Regions from separate parts of the Priestia sp. VA7 genome, predicted to be linked through region 1. Evidence: riboswitches for the same ligand, from Rfam matches in the RefSeq annotation. Region 1 holds a riboswitch; each other region holds the start of a gene.
The links. Region 1 has a riboswitch for cobalamin ahead of AC0C45_RS17090 ((2Fe-2S) ferredoxin domain-containing protein). Riboswitches for the same ligand answer to the same signal wherever they lie in the genome.
Positions count from the first base shown of each region.

Region 2: it holds a riboswitch for cobalamin, as region 1 does, so the genes downstream of both, nikA (nickel ABC transporter substrate-binding protein) here and AC0C45_RS17090 ((2Fe-2S) ferredoxin domain-containing protein) in region 1, are expected to answer to the same signal.
Region 3: it holds a riboswitch for cobalamin, as region 1 does, so the genes downstream of both, AC0C45_RS15555 (cobyric acid synthase) here and AC0C45_RS17090 ((2Fe-2S) ferredoxin domain-containing protein) in region 1, are expected to answer to the same signal.

Region 1 covers NZ_JBVQPN010000003.1:836,938-839,206, forward strand. Annotated here, with positions in the region: gene AC0C45_RS17085 (hypothetical protein) at 38-196, shown strand; cobalamin riboswitch at 343-521, shown strand; cobalamin riboswitch at 640-819, shown strand; gene AC0C45_RS17090 ((2Fe-2S) ferredoxin domain-containing protein) at 922-1,302, shown strand; gene cobJ (precorrin-3B C(17)-methyltransferase) at 1,316-2,269, shown strand, end outside.
Region 2 covers NZ_JBVQPN010000007.1:33,350-35,618, reverse strand. Annotated here, with positions in the region: gene nikA (nickel ABC transporter substrate-binding protein) at 1-1,018, opposite strand, end outside; cobalamin riboswitch at 1,162-1,351, opposite strand; gene ftsZ (cell division protein FtsZ) at 1,354-2,269, opposite strand, start outside.
Region 3 covers NZ_JBVQPN010000003.1:542,377-544,645, forward strand. Annotated here, with positions in the region: gene AC0C45_RS15545 (APC family permease) at 1-91, shown strand, start outside; gene AC0C45_RS15550 (YdcF family protein) at 152-715, opposite strand; cobalamin riboswitch at 863-1,042, shown strand; gene AC0C45_RS15555 (cobyric acid synthase) at 1,135-2,269, shown strand, end outside.

The sequences.
Region 1 (2,269 bases):
ATAACGATCACTACAATAATCGGAGGCGAATCTTTTCATGTGGGTACTGACGGTATATGCTGGAAAAGAAATGAAAATGTTTGAATTTGAAACTGAAAAGCAGGCGAGAGAAGCTTTTGCCAAAACAAATGGCTGTAAAGTTCTTTCAGAAGTGGTGTATTATAACGATCCTCATTTAACATTAGTAGCTATATAATGAAAAAACAAGAGCTGACTTTATGCTCTTGTTTTTTTATAGATGCTTGTATCTTTCGAAAAGAATAGAGTTGAAATAAAAAAAAATGTACGCTATGATATGGTAGTTACTTCTATTATTCTGATAGTTTAAAAGGTTCATATATATCAAACAGCAACAACAAAGATGCCAAGAAGGCTTAATAGGGAAACTGGTGAAAGACCAGTACTGCCCCCGCAACTGTAAGTGTGGACGAACGAGTATAACCACTGTGGAAAAATCACGGGAAGGTTCTCAAGTAGAATGATACACAAGTCAGGAGACCTGTCTTTATTGTGAAGTTTCTATTTCTCCGGGGAGCGGGAAGGGAAACGTTGGCTTAAAGTGGCATTCGTGTACACTCTTATTCTGACGTTTTACCCGCTCGCATATTAGCGAAGCGGGTTTTTCTCATGTCGTAAAACTACATATCGTGCAAAAAAGGTGCGCAATGTTTACATTGTGTTAAATGGGAAGTCTGGTGTGAAGCCAGCGCGGTACCCGCCACTGTGAAGATGAGCTGATTGCATATGCCACTGTATTCGGGAAGGCGCAGTCAAGTGATGAATCGAAGTCAGGAAACCAGCCTTTCTTTAATGCGAAGCTTACCCTACGGGATATAGGTGGAAGTGCAAAAACTTAGTTTGAATTTTTCTGCGCCTCTATCATTGATAGAGGCGCTTTTTTTAGTAAAGGAGCGAATGAGTGTGACGACGTGGAACTTAAACGGAACAAAACATCACGTATTGATTTGTAATGGAAGCAGCTGTATGAGAAAAGGTGGAGAAGAAGCCACCCAAGCTATTCGAAATAAAGTGACGGAACTGGAGTTGGATGAAACGGTTCATACAACGCGTACACGCTGTAACGGACGATGTAAAGATGCTCCTGTAGCTATTGTGTATCCTTCAGGAGATTGGTACAAGCAGGTCACTGAAACCGTGGCTCACCGGATTGTCGAAGAACATTTAGCAGGAGGCTGCAGTATAAAGGAATCGATTATTTATGAATATGATCAAAATGGTTTCGTTTCTCCGGAAAACAGTGACTCCATAGAAGGAATTGATAAAGTAAAAAGTAACGCATAAAGGAGGAGCTAGCATGAAAGGTAAACTGTTAGTTATCGGATTTGGGCCGGGAAGCTTTGAACATATTACACAGCGAGCAAGAGAAGCCATTCAAGAAAGTGATATGATCATCGGTTACAAAACCTATGTGGAATTAATTCAAGGACTGTTAACGAATCAGCAAATTATTAGTACGGGAATGACCGAAGAAGTAAGCCGTGCACAAGAAGCTGTAAAGCAAGCTGAAGCAGGAAAAACCGTGGCTGTCATTTCAAGCGGAGATGCAGGAGTATATGGAATGGCAGGCCTTGTGTATGAAGTGTTGATTGAAAAAGGTTGGAAAAAAGAAACGGGCGTAGAGCTGGAAGTAATTCCTGGCATTTCGGCTATTAATTCATGCGCATCCCTCCTTGGAGCGCCCGTGATGCATGATGCTTGTACAATTAGTTTAAGTGACCACCTTACGCCATGGGAACTAATCGAAAAAAGAATCGAAGCAGCTGCACAAGCAGATTTTGTAGTGGCTTTTTACAATCCAAAAAGCGGAAGACGAACAAGACAAATTGTTGAAGCACAGAGGATTCTATTAAAGTACCGTTCTCCTGATACGCCTGTTGGTCTTGTGAAAAGCGCTTATCGTGACCGTGAAGAAGTCGTAATGACCAACTTAAAAGACATGTTAAATCATGAAATTGGCATGCTGACTACCGTTGTTGTCGGGAATTCATCTACGTTTTTTTACGACGATTTAATGATTACACCGCGCGGATATCAGCGGAAATATACCCTTAACCAAACGGAGCAGCCGCTAAGACCGCATCAGCGACTTCGAAAAGAAGCGGAACCGTGGGCTCTCGATCAAGAAGAGACTGTAAAGCAAACAGCTTCAGCTATTGAAGCAGTTCAGACCACACCAGAAGAAACAGCAACTTCACGAGTTCTTGCAGAAGAAGCGCTTCAAGCAATTTTAGGTGAACCTACTTCTGCG
Region 2 (2,269 bases), on a different contig from region 1:
CTGCTTTCTCTAAATATTTTTTAGCAGATGGCATACCTCTTTGCTCATTAGCATTATTATCAGCAAAAGGAAATTGGGGTAAAAATGGACCTCGAGCGGCTGCCGCTTGATTGTTCATGATGCTGCTGACAATTTCTTTTCGGTTCAGTAAGGTATCGATAGCTTTTCTTACATTTTCGTCTTTTAATGCGTCATTGGTTTGATTATAAAGTAATAAATGTGTACGCACACTGGGTACTCCACTTACCTTAAAAGACGGATCTGTTTGTAAAGTGCCCAAACTTTCTAAAGGCGGGCGATAAATAATATCGGCTGTTCCGGACTGAAGAGCCGCAACTCGCGCATTAGCATCTTCGTTAAATGCAAAGATCGCATTTTTCAATTTTACTTTCCCATTCCAATAATGTTCATATCTTTCTAACTTCACTTGATTTCCTTGATCGAAAGTCAAAACTTGAAATGGACCTGTGCCAATAGGCTTCTTAGCTATATTAGAAACATCAATATCTATAATAGCTGTGTTTGGATGCACTAACTCAGAAGGAAATTTAGGCATTGGTTCTTTTAATGTAATTGTCAGCGCATGACCGTTCGCTTTCATTTCTTTAATATTTAAAGCGTTTTTCATCGCATAACTTTGATCTATCGTTCTTTGAAGAGAAGACTTAACGGCATTTGCATCTAGCGCTTTACCATTTTGAAACGTAATATTCTTTCTTATCGTAAATGTCCACGTAAGACCGTTATCTTCCGTTTTCCACTTTTCAGCAAGCCAGGGCTTTATTTTTAAATCATTGCTGATTTTAACAAGCGTCTCCCCTACTCCCGCACGAACTGCTGTATAATTATCATCCGTATGAGGATCAAGCGTTGCAGATGTAAAATTAAATAAAAACGTCACACTTTTATCCGTTTTCTTTCTTTCTTTTATACTTATGCTCTCTTCATTAGGAGCGCAAGCAGTGAGGCAAAGTAACACAAGAAATATCATAGATACGAATTTTTTATTATTTATCATTGCTTTTTCCACCTTCTATTTTAATACACAAAAAAGCACTTCTAAAAAGAAGTGCTTGTCTTCACAACAAATTCAGATAAACGTATTCCTTGTTTATCCTATTTTTGGTTCTGCCAAAACACCTCCCTATCCTCGTAGGTTATTGTGTGTTGCGATTTATGGCAGGTCTCCTGGCTTCAAGTCATTGCCTTATACCGCCTTCCCGTCTCTAAATAGACAGTGGCTTTTTGGCATAAGGCTCCTTGTTACAGTGGCGGGACCGCTCCGGATTTGCACCGGATTCCCTTTTAAGGCAATTGAAAAACAATTGCCACCATAAAAGCTGGTTATTTAATTTAGTAGCGTGCTCTTGAAACTCTAGAAGTAGAAGCTGATGGTGAAACATCTTCATCATCAAATCCAGTGGCAATAACGGTTACCATCATTTCGTCCTTTAAATCTTCATTAATCACGGATCCAAAAATCATATTTAAGTCCTGATCAGAAGCCGACGTGACAATATCTGCTGCTTCCTGTACTTCGTAAAGACTCAGGCTGCTGCCGCTTGTAATGTTCAACAGCACGCCTCTTGCTCCATCAATCGATGCGTCTAGCAGCGGACTAGAAATCGCTTTTTTCGCTGCTTCAATTGCCCGGTCTGATCCGGAAGCTCGTCCGATACCCATAAGCGCAAATCCTTGATTAGACATGATTGTTTTTACATCAGCAAAATCAAGGTTAATCAGCCCCGGAACAGCGATTAAATCTGAAATACCTTGAATACCTTGGCGAAGAACATTATCTGCTTCACGGAATGCTTCAAGCATAGGCGTCTTTTTATCGACAATTTCAAGCAAGCGGTCGTTTGGAATCACAATAAGGGTATCTACCGATTCATTCATCGCAGTAATACCGCCTACTGCTTGCTTCGTACGTTTATTTCCTTCAAACTTGAACGGGCGAGTGACTACTCCAATTGTTAAAGCATTTAGTTCACGGGCAATTTGGGCAATAACCGGAGCTGCTCCAGTACCGGTTCCTCCGCCCATGCCAGCTGTTACGAATACCATATCTGCGCCTTGCAGTACTTCTTGAATTTGTTCTCTGCTTTCTTCGGCTGCTTCTCTTCCCACTTCTGGATTAGCTCCTGCACCTAATCCTCGCGTTAAGGCCGCACCAATCTGCATTTTCACATCTGCTTTAGATAAGTTAAGCGCCTGAGCATCTGTATTAACGGCGATAAATTCTACCCCTTGTACACCATGTTCAATC
Region 3 (2,269 bases), 290 kb from region 1:
CTTAATTTTAATTGCTCTTGTTTCACTTGGTATTTTCTACTGGGCGAAATACACAGGTTTACCAAAAGCAGTTATCGATACAGATGATTAATAAAAAAACACGGCATGAATTCATGCCGTGTTTTTCGCTTGTATAGGGGGTGTACTCTATTTACTTATCAAACAGCCACGTTTTTAATATAGCAGCATACTCACGAAAGTAGGCTTGAAGTTTAATTGAATTTGGTGTCTTTGCACCTAAAGGATAAACGTCAAAACCTTGACGTTTAGCAATAATAGAGGCGCGAAATAAATGAAAATCACTGCTAACAAGGACGACTTTTTTGTGTTGAATATCAACTTTCTGTTTAGTAAAAGTAAAATTCTCAAAAGTAGAAGTTGACTGATTTTCTTTTATAATTCGATTCTCTTTAATTCCTTCTTTCCGCAGAAAACGATAGGCTGCCTCTGCTTCAGAAATTGCTTCATCGGATCCTTTTCCGCCCGTTACGATAACTTTTGTTTGTTGATGTGCTTGTAAATAAGATAAAGCCGTCTTTACTCGTTCTTTTAAACTAGGAGACATTTTGTCACCATCTACTTTAGAACCTAAAACGAGCACATAATCTGCGTTTTGCGGAACAGGCTTGTGAGCAGTTTGATACATACAAAAAGATATAATTGCTATATAAAGAACAAGAGAACCAATAAAGGTATAAATCATTTTTTTCTTCAACTGTGAGCACCTTCCTAGCTATTTCATAAGATGTTTGGAAAATAATTGTTATTATAGCATACGAGACCCAAATAAGTATAAACACAGTAATATATAATAATAGAAGAAAATCGTTATTGTGAATGGTTATAAAATTCGTTACAATAAAGAATAAATGATTTTAAAAGTGCCTCTAAGGAGGATAATAGGGAAATCGGTGTAAATCCGGTGCAGCCCCCGCTACTGTAAATGTGGATGAACCTGCAAAGACCCACTAGTCAAACTAGGAAGGGTGCAGAAGTAAAACGAAGCATAAGCCAGGAGACCTGCTTTTAAAAACCCCTTATTTTTCGGTGGGAGAAATAAGTCAAGACAATGTGTTAATGAGCGCATGACCAAACCTTGACTTTTACAGTTAAGGTTTTTTTATGTGGTAGGGAGTGGGAAAAGTGAAAAAAGGAAAACCGCTTATGATTCAAGGAACGCACTCAGACGCTGGAAAAAGCATGATTGCTACAGCATTTTGCCGTATTTTTAAAGAAGACGGCTATCAAACTGCACCGTTTAAATCGCAAAATATGGCGCTTAATTCATACATTACAATGGATGGAAAAGAAATTGGCAGAGCGCAAGGAATTCAAGCAGAAGCGGCTGGAGTAGAAGCAACAACCAATATGAACCCTATTTTAATTAAACCAACTCGTGATCATGAATCTCAAATTGTCGTTCACGGAAAACCGCTACGTAATATGTTTGCTTTTCAGTATCGGCAAGAATTTTTTAATGAAGGTTTGAACGTTATCACGGAAGCTTATAAAGAGCTTGCCAATCATTATGATCGAATTGTGATTGAAGGTGCTGGAAGTCCTGCCGAAGTCAATTTGAACGATCGGGAACTCGTAAATATGCGTGTTGCAAAAATAGCAGAAGCGCCTGTTGTGCTAGTAGGAGATATTGATAAAGGTGGCGTTTTCGCGAGCCTAGTGGGTACTCTTCAATTGCTTCCAGATGAACACAAGTCTAGAGTTATCGGGGTGTTAATTAATAAATTCCGAGGAGATTTAGAACTTTTAAAACCAGGTTTGAAGTGGTTTGAAGAATACACGGGTGTTCCGGTTCTAGGAGTTATTCCTTATATGAACAACGTGGAAATTGATGCGGAAGATTCGTTATCACTTAGAAATTACTCAACGCTTGTGAATCCGTTAAAAGAAATTGATATTGCGGTCATCTCGTACCCGCGCATCTCAAATTTTACAGACATCGATCCTTTAAGCTTAGAAGAAGACTGTCACGTGAGGCTTGTAACCAAGCCGTCGCAATTAGGTACGCCTGATTTAATTGTTTTACCAGGAAGCAAAAATACGATTGAAGATGCGCAGTTTTTACAAGAAAGCGGCCTGGATCTAGCCATTAATCAAGTATTGAACACAACGAACGTTCACGTCATTGGCATCTGCGGAGGATATCAAATGCTAGGGGAGACAATTACAGACCCTGATGCAGTAGAATCTCGGATTGAATCCATTAAAGGGCTGGGCTTGCTTCCAGTGGAAACGGTTATGACAACCAGCA